One region of the Flavonifractor sp. An9 genome, then DNA from elsewhere that is predicted to be linked to it. Evidence: predicted binding sites of a transcription regulator. Region 1 holds the regulator's gene; the other holds the start of a gene.
The links. The regulator Rex, encoded in region 1, represses fermentation and respiration genes when NADH is low (regulators of the CRP and FNR family bind a similar motif). The targets are predictions, from matches to a motif close to ATTGTTAANNNNTTAACAAT.
Positions count from the first base shown of each region.

Region 2: B5G40_RS12730 (V-type ATPase subunit subunit G family protein) is a predicted target of Rex. The motif match lies at 1,683-1,702, and genes of this name have one in related genera.

Region 1 covers NZ_NFHC01000006.1:46,940-50,146, reverse strand. Annotated here, with positions in the region: gene B5G40_RS06005 (peptidoglycan-binding protein) at 1-653, opposite strand, end outside; gene B5G40_RS06000 (spore cortex-lytic protein) at 666-1,055, opposite strand; gene B5G40_RS05995 (redox-sensing transcriptional repressor Rex) at 1,184-1,816, shown strand; gene B5G40_RS05990 (S-layer homology domain-containing protein) at 1,813-2,925, shown strand; gene B5G40_RS05985 (heavy metal translocating P-type ATPase) at 2,970-3,207, opposite strand, start outside.
Region 2 covers NZ_NFHC01000021.1:45,878-49,084, reverse strand. Annotated here, with positions in the region: gene B5G40_RS12735 (V-type ATP synthase subunit I) at 1-1,151, opposite strand, end outside; gene B5G40_RS12730 (V-type ATPase subunit subunit G family protein) at 1,151-1,465, opposite strand; gene B5G40_RS12725 (DEAD/DEAH box helicase) at 1,783-3,207, opposite strand, start outside.

The DNA.
Region 1 (3,207 bases):
ACCGGGTAGACCTTGGGTATGGCTGGGTAGTCCCGGGAGATACGGTTGAGCATGACCTGGATGCGCTGGACCGCCTCGCCTCTGTCTCCCCGGCGGATAGGATAGCCGGGGTAGGAGTAGCGGATGCCCTGGACCGGGGCGTTGGTCACCAGCTCAATGTTATCGCCGTAGTAGGAGCGCAGGATGGTCATATAGTCCGCCCCCTGTTCCGCCATGGCCTGGCTGCCCCACTGGGACAGCCCGTCGCAGGTGACGGTGGTGCCGTTGCAGAATTTGGCGGCCAGAGGCTCTACAAAGCCGATGCGCCGTATGTAGGAGTTGAACATCTCATCCACCAGCTGGCTGATATTTTCAAAGATGTTACGGCCCTTGATAAATTTCTGGTCGTAGGCGGTGGAGGAGGTGATATTGAAGGGGTAGCCCCGGCTGGGATAGAACTCGGTGTATACCCGGTTAAGTGCGAAAGAGATGATGGCCAGGATGTTGGCCTGGAGGGCGGCGGGCTCCCAGGTGGGGTAGATCTCGCTGGAGGCCACGTTTTTCACATACTCCGGAAAGGATACCGTCACATTCTCCGCGCTGGAGCCCGGCGGGCCCAGATGGACGGTGATGTATTGCGGCACATAGGGGGTAATGGGCAGCGATTCTGGCATGGTATCCCTCCTTTACAGATTCTGAGGCGGTACGTTGACCGGGTCCTCCGGCAGCAGAATGGCAGACTGCTCCGGCAGAGGGATGAGCTCCAGCTCCTGCAAGGTCTGGGTGCCGGCAAAGATCTGGACGTTCTCCACCACCAGCAGTTCATAGCCCGGGGTCTCAGCCCAGATATCACACACGGCAAAGGGAGTGACGGTGCCGGGAGACTCGCTGGCTGAGGCGTCAGGCGTTTCTACCTGAACCGGTGTGGTGCGGCCATTGGCGTCGGTGACCCGCAGGGCCAGCAGGGTGTGGCGTCCTTCGGTGCCCCGCTGGGTAAAAGCTACGGTGGCGCCTGCCACCGGGATCTGGGCCCGGGACGTAAATACCCGGGTCAGAATGGTTCCTGTTGCGGCCAAGTTGCATTCCTCCTTTTCTTTCCACTCTATGCCGTCAACGGAGGAATTGCCCGTGAGGCGTTGACATCGGGGCCGGTTTTGAGTAAACTGAATAGGAAAGATATCCTCTGGAACGAGTGTGATGGCGCATGAGAAAGCAAAAGGTGTCCAGTGCGGTGATTCGGCGGCTGCCCCGGTATTACCGCCATTTGACGGACCTGCATACGGCCGGTGTGGAGCGTATTTCATCCAGTGCTCTGGGCCGCTCCATGGGATTGACAGCCTCCCAGATCCGGCAGGATCTGTCCTGCTTTGGGGAATTTGGCCAGCAGGGATATGGTTATAACGTGGAGAAACTGCGGGATGAGATCTCTGATATCCTGGGTATGAACCGGGGACATACGGCGGTTATTCTGGGCGCGGGCAATCTGGGCCGGGCCCTGATGGAGAACTTCCACTTTGAGCGCTCGGGTGTGGCGCTGGCCGCGGCCTTTGACGTGGCCCCGGAGATCGTGGGCCAGACTCGCTCTGGCGTGCCCATTTATCATGTGGATCGGCTGGAGGAGTATCTGGTGGAGCATCCGGCCAGCATCGGTGTATTGACCGTGCCCCGGAGCGTTGCCAATACCACCGCCAGTCGACTGGTGCGAGCCGGTGTACGGGGTATCTGGAATTTTACTAACAGCGAGCTGACGGTGGAGGCGCCGGGCGTGGTCATTGAAGATGTTCACTTTGCGGACAGCCTGTTGGCCCTCAGCTATATGATCTCGGAGGACGCATGAAAAAAGCAGCGGCAATCTTGCTTGCCGGGGTGATCCTGGTGAGCTGCGGGGCGGTGGTAGCCGCCGACCAGTCTTTGGTGAGCAAAAGTTATGTAAATGGTACGTTTACCGATGAGGCCCTGAAGCAGGCGGAGCAGCGGGTGGAGGAATTGACGGCACCTGTCTATCATCAGGCGCTGAACCAACTCAACAGCGAGCATTCCGCATATTTGGCCCAAGCAGGCGGAACGTCCGGACTCAATGACCTGCGCTTTAAAAAGGGCGATGTGCTGACCCTTACCTCCGGCTCCGGTGTGATGCTGCTGGCAGGAAGTGCTACGGCCTCCGGTGGCGTGCTGGTGGATACAACGGCAGGCAATACGGTGGCCTCCGGCAGTGGCCTGACTGCCCGCCACCGCTGTCTGGCAGGGGAGAGCGCCGCTGTGGCGGTGACTGTGACCTCTGATACTGCAGTCCTCTGTCTGGAGGGAAGCTATACCCTCTCCGCCAGCGGAAACGTAGATTATAACGCGATGGCTGACGGTCTGACTAAGATGGGTCTTCTGAAGGGCACCGGCGCCACCTACGGCTCCGGCTATGAGCTGGAGCGCCAGCCGGTCCGGGTGGAGGGCCTGGTCATGTTCATTCGCCTGTTGGGGGAGGAACAGGCCGCCCTGTCCAGTACGGCAACCAATCCCTTTGTGGACAGCCCCAGTTGGGCCGACCGCTATCTGGCCTATGCCTATGAAAAGGGCTACACTACCGGCATTGGTACCAACGCCGCCGGTCAGCTGGTCTTTGCCCCCAACAACACCATTACGGCAGGGGAGTATATGACCTTTGTGCTCCGGGCGCTGGGTTATTCCGAGACTGGCACCAATCCTGACTTTACCTGGCAGACTGCCATGGAGGCGGGGGTAACGCTGGGTGCCATCCGTCAGAGTGAACGCACCATGCTGGAGAGCGGCACCTTCCTGCGGGCCCAGGTAGTCTATCTGTCGGTGTGCGCCCTCTCTGCTCCCACCAAGGACGGCGGAATCCTGCTGGACCGCACTGCCTCCAACGGCGGGTATGACAAGGCCACCATGCAGACCGTGCTGAACGAGGTTTCCGCCCTGCGTCTGAGTTAAATGCACAACACAAAAAACGCGAGCCGTAAGGCTCGCGTTTTTTATTACATCTTGGCGGTGCGCATGGCCCGCATGGCGTTGAGAATGGCGATAACAGAGACTCCAACATCTGCAAAGACGGCCTCCCACAGATTGGCCAGACCCAGAGCACTGAGCACCAGCACAAGCAGTTTTACCCCCAGAGCAAACACGATGTTCTGACGGACAATAGCCAGAGTGCGGCGGGCGATGGCAATGGCCTGAGCCAGCTTGGAGGGCTTGTCATCCATGAGGACGATGTCT
Region 2 (3,207 bases), on a different contig from region 1:
GCCAGGATCAGGCCGTAGCCCAGATCGGCGAACATGAAGCCGAAGAAGAACACATAGAAGGGCATCATCAGCCCGTTGGGGTCCACACCGTCATAGGCGGGCAGGGAGTACATCTCCGTAATGGTGGTCAGCGGCTCGGTAAAGCGGTTGTTCTTCAGCTTCACCGGCACCACCGGGTAGTCCTCGGGCGCCGGGTCCTGGGTCTCCCAGCAGCAGGTGTACTGCCCCAGCTGCTCCAGCAGCTTTTTCTCGTCGGGGACAGGTACCCAGCCCTCCAGGAAGAAGGCGGAGCTGCTGTCCAGCAGGCGGCAGCGGGCCTCCTCCCGGGCGATCTCCTGATCCGCCCGGTCCAGGCACTGCTCCAGGGCGCCCTTTCTGGAGGCGTATTCCCCCACCTGGGCGATGGTGGACTCCAGCTCACGGGCGGCGTCGGCCAGCTGTTCATCCAGCCGCTTGTCGTTCTCCGCCGCCGTTCCCGTCCAGCCCCGCAGGGCCGCCCGGGAGAAGCCGTACTCCTTGAGCACCGCCTGGCAGTCCTCCTCCACGCTGCGGTGGCAGAGGAACACCAGATATTTCAGTTCGTTGTCCGCCCCCGCCCGCATGAGCTCATACAGGTCGGTGACCGCCCCCAGGGCCCCGTCCATGGCGTCCAGATCGGTGGACGCGGCCACGGTGCCGAAGGACACCGCCACCTCCGGGGTAGAGGCCGTCTCCAGGGGGATATCCAGCGCCAGCCAGGGAGCCAGCGCCAGCTTTTGAGTCCGCAGTTTGTTCTGCTCGGCGTACAGAGCCGAGATCTTCCGCTCCAGGGCCACCAGCTGCCCGGCGTCCGCCAGGCCGGTCCGGTAGGCCGCGTCGTCGAAGAGCTCTCCCTCTGTAATCACCGGTCTGGGGGTGAGGAGCCCGCCCTTCTGTTTGGGGCCGTACTTCTTCAGGGCTTTCAGGGCGTTCTCCACGCTGGAACGGGCATCCCTGGCCTCGTTCAGCGCCCCGGTGTCCGGCCGTGTGAGGCTGGCCCAGTCGGGGTCGTCCTTGCGGTCCCCCGGCTCGTCAATCTCCACACAGCCCAAATGCTGAAGCAGCCGCAGCATGGACTCCCGCTCGGATTGCATTCCGATGAGCCGCAGCCGCTTCATTTTCACAATGGACATCAGTTCTTCACTACCCTTCTCACGATGCTCTCAGCGGCGTCGGCCAGACGGCCCTCCGCCTTGGAGCGCAGGGCGTCGCAGGCCTTCTGCGTCTGGGCGTTGACCTCAGCGGCGTGCTTGGCCGCCGTTTCCTCCGCCGCCCGCATAAACTCACGGGCCTGGGCCTCGGCCTGAGCCCGGGCTTCCGCCAGCCGGGCCTTGCCAGCCCGCTCGGCCTCCGCCACGGTGCGCTTGGCCTCGGCCTGGGCCTCCGCCTTGCGCTGCTTGTTGGCCTGCTCGGCCTCAGTCACCTGCTTGATCGCTTCCAGAGACATACATTCACCGCCTTTCCCCATCTCTTGTCCCTCCGGACAATTTTCCCGATGTTACCTGAATCATACTTCAATCCCAGGCTGATTGCAAGTTTTAAAATTATGAGTTTAGTTTTTTATATGCATTTTTTCATCCTCAAAATCTTTTTATTTTCAGCTGTTTTTTTGTTAATCATGCAAATTCTTTAAATATTTTGCATGATTTTAATATGGCGCAAACTTCGTTAAATTCTTCACAAAAAATTTTGTGTATTTTTACCATAGTGTAAACAGGTAAAAAAAGGGCGCGCCGCGGCTGCGGCGCGCCCTTGGAGGCGGGGTTAGTCATCGCTGAGATAGTAAGGTTTCATCAGGCTGGGCTGCTCGGTGGAGTCCTTCTGGCCGTTGGAGCGCAGCACGATCTCCGGCGGACGGTCGGCACGGCCTCTGCCGCCCCGCTTCTTCCGTCCGCTCTTGGAGGCGGGGGCGGGGGACTGGGCCGCCGTCTGCTTCCCTCTCTGGGCCTTGGGCTGCTTCTGGGGCGTCTTCTCCTGAGTGGCCTGCTTCTCCTTGGGCCGCTTTTCCTTCCGGTTCTCCGTCTTCTCGGACCGGGGAGCGGGCTTCCGGGAGGCCAGCAGCCGGGCGGTGGCATCCATAATGATGTCGCTGGCCAGGGGATCGGGCCGGTGGAAGTCCTCAAACGCCGGCTCGGGCGCGGCAGGGCGGGTGGGAGCGGTGGCTACCAGGGCCTCCTCCAGGGTGGCGCTGTTGCGTACCCCCCGCCTGGACTTCTTCTTTTGTTCCAGCTGGGCGGGGGCAGGCTGCTCCGCCGCCTCAGCCGCTTTCTGGGCAGCCTTGGCCTTGCGCTCGGCAGCGGCGGCCTTGTTGGCGGCATCCCGCTGGCGGCGCTTCTCCTTGGCGGCGGCCCGGGCCTCGGCGTCCTCCGGGTTGATAATCCGGCCCTTCTTATCCTTGGGCAGGGGCTCAAAGACCTCCATGGGCCAGGGGTGGTCCTCCACCACCGGGATGGCCTTGCCCAGCAGCTTCTGGATGCCCTTGAGCTCCTCCTTCTCATTGATGTCGCAGAAGGAGATGGCGGTGCCGCCGTGGCCCGCCCGACCGGTACGGCCGATGCGGTGGACGTAGGTCTCGGGTACATCGGGCAGGTTGTAGTTAAAGACGTGGCTCAGCTCCTCGATGTCCAGGCCCCGGGCGGCGATATCTGTGGCCACCAGGGCGGTGACTTTGCCGCTCTTGAAGTCGGCCAGAGCCTGCTGCCGGGCGGTCTGGCTCTTGTTGCCGTGGATGGCGGCGGCGGCGATGCCAGCCTTCACCAGATCCCCGGCCACCTTGTTGGCGCCGTGCTTGGTGCGGGTGAACACCAGGGCATTCTTCACGTCGGGCTCCAGGATCAGGGAGGCCAGCAGCTTGGTCTTGTTGCCCCGGTCCACATAGTAGAGCTTCTGGTCGATGACCTCCGCCGGGGAGGACACCGGGTCCACCGCCACCTTCACCGGATTCACCAGCAGGGAGTCCACCAGTCCCTGGACCTCCGGGGGCATGGTGGCAGAGAAGAAGAGGGTCTGCTTCTTCTTGGGCAGCCAGCCCAGAATGCGGCGGACATCGTGGATGAAGCCCATGTCCAGCATCCGGTCGGCCTCGTCCAGCACAAAGACCTCCAGCCTGGACAGGTCCACAAACTTCTGGTTGTACAGGTCGCCCAGGCGGCCGGGGGTGGCCACCAGGATGTCCACACCCTTTTTCAG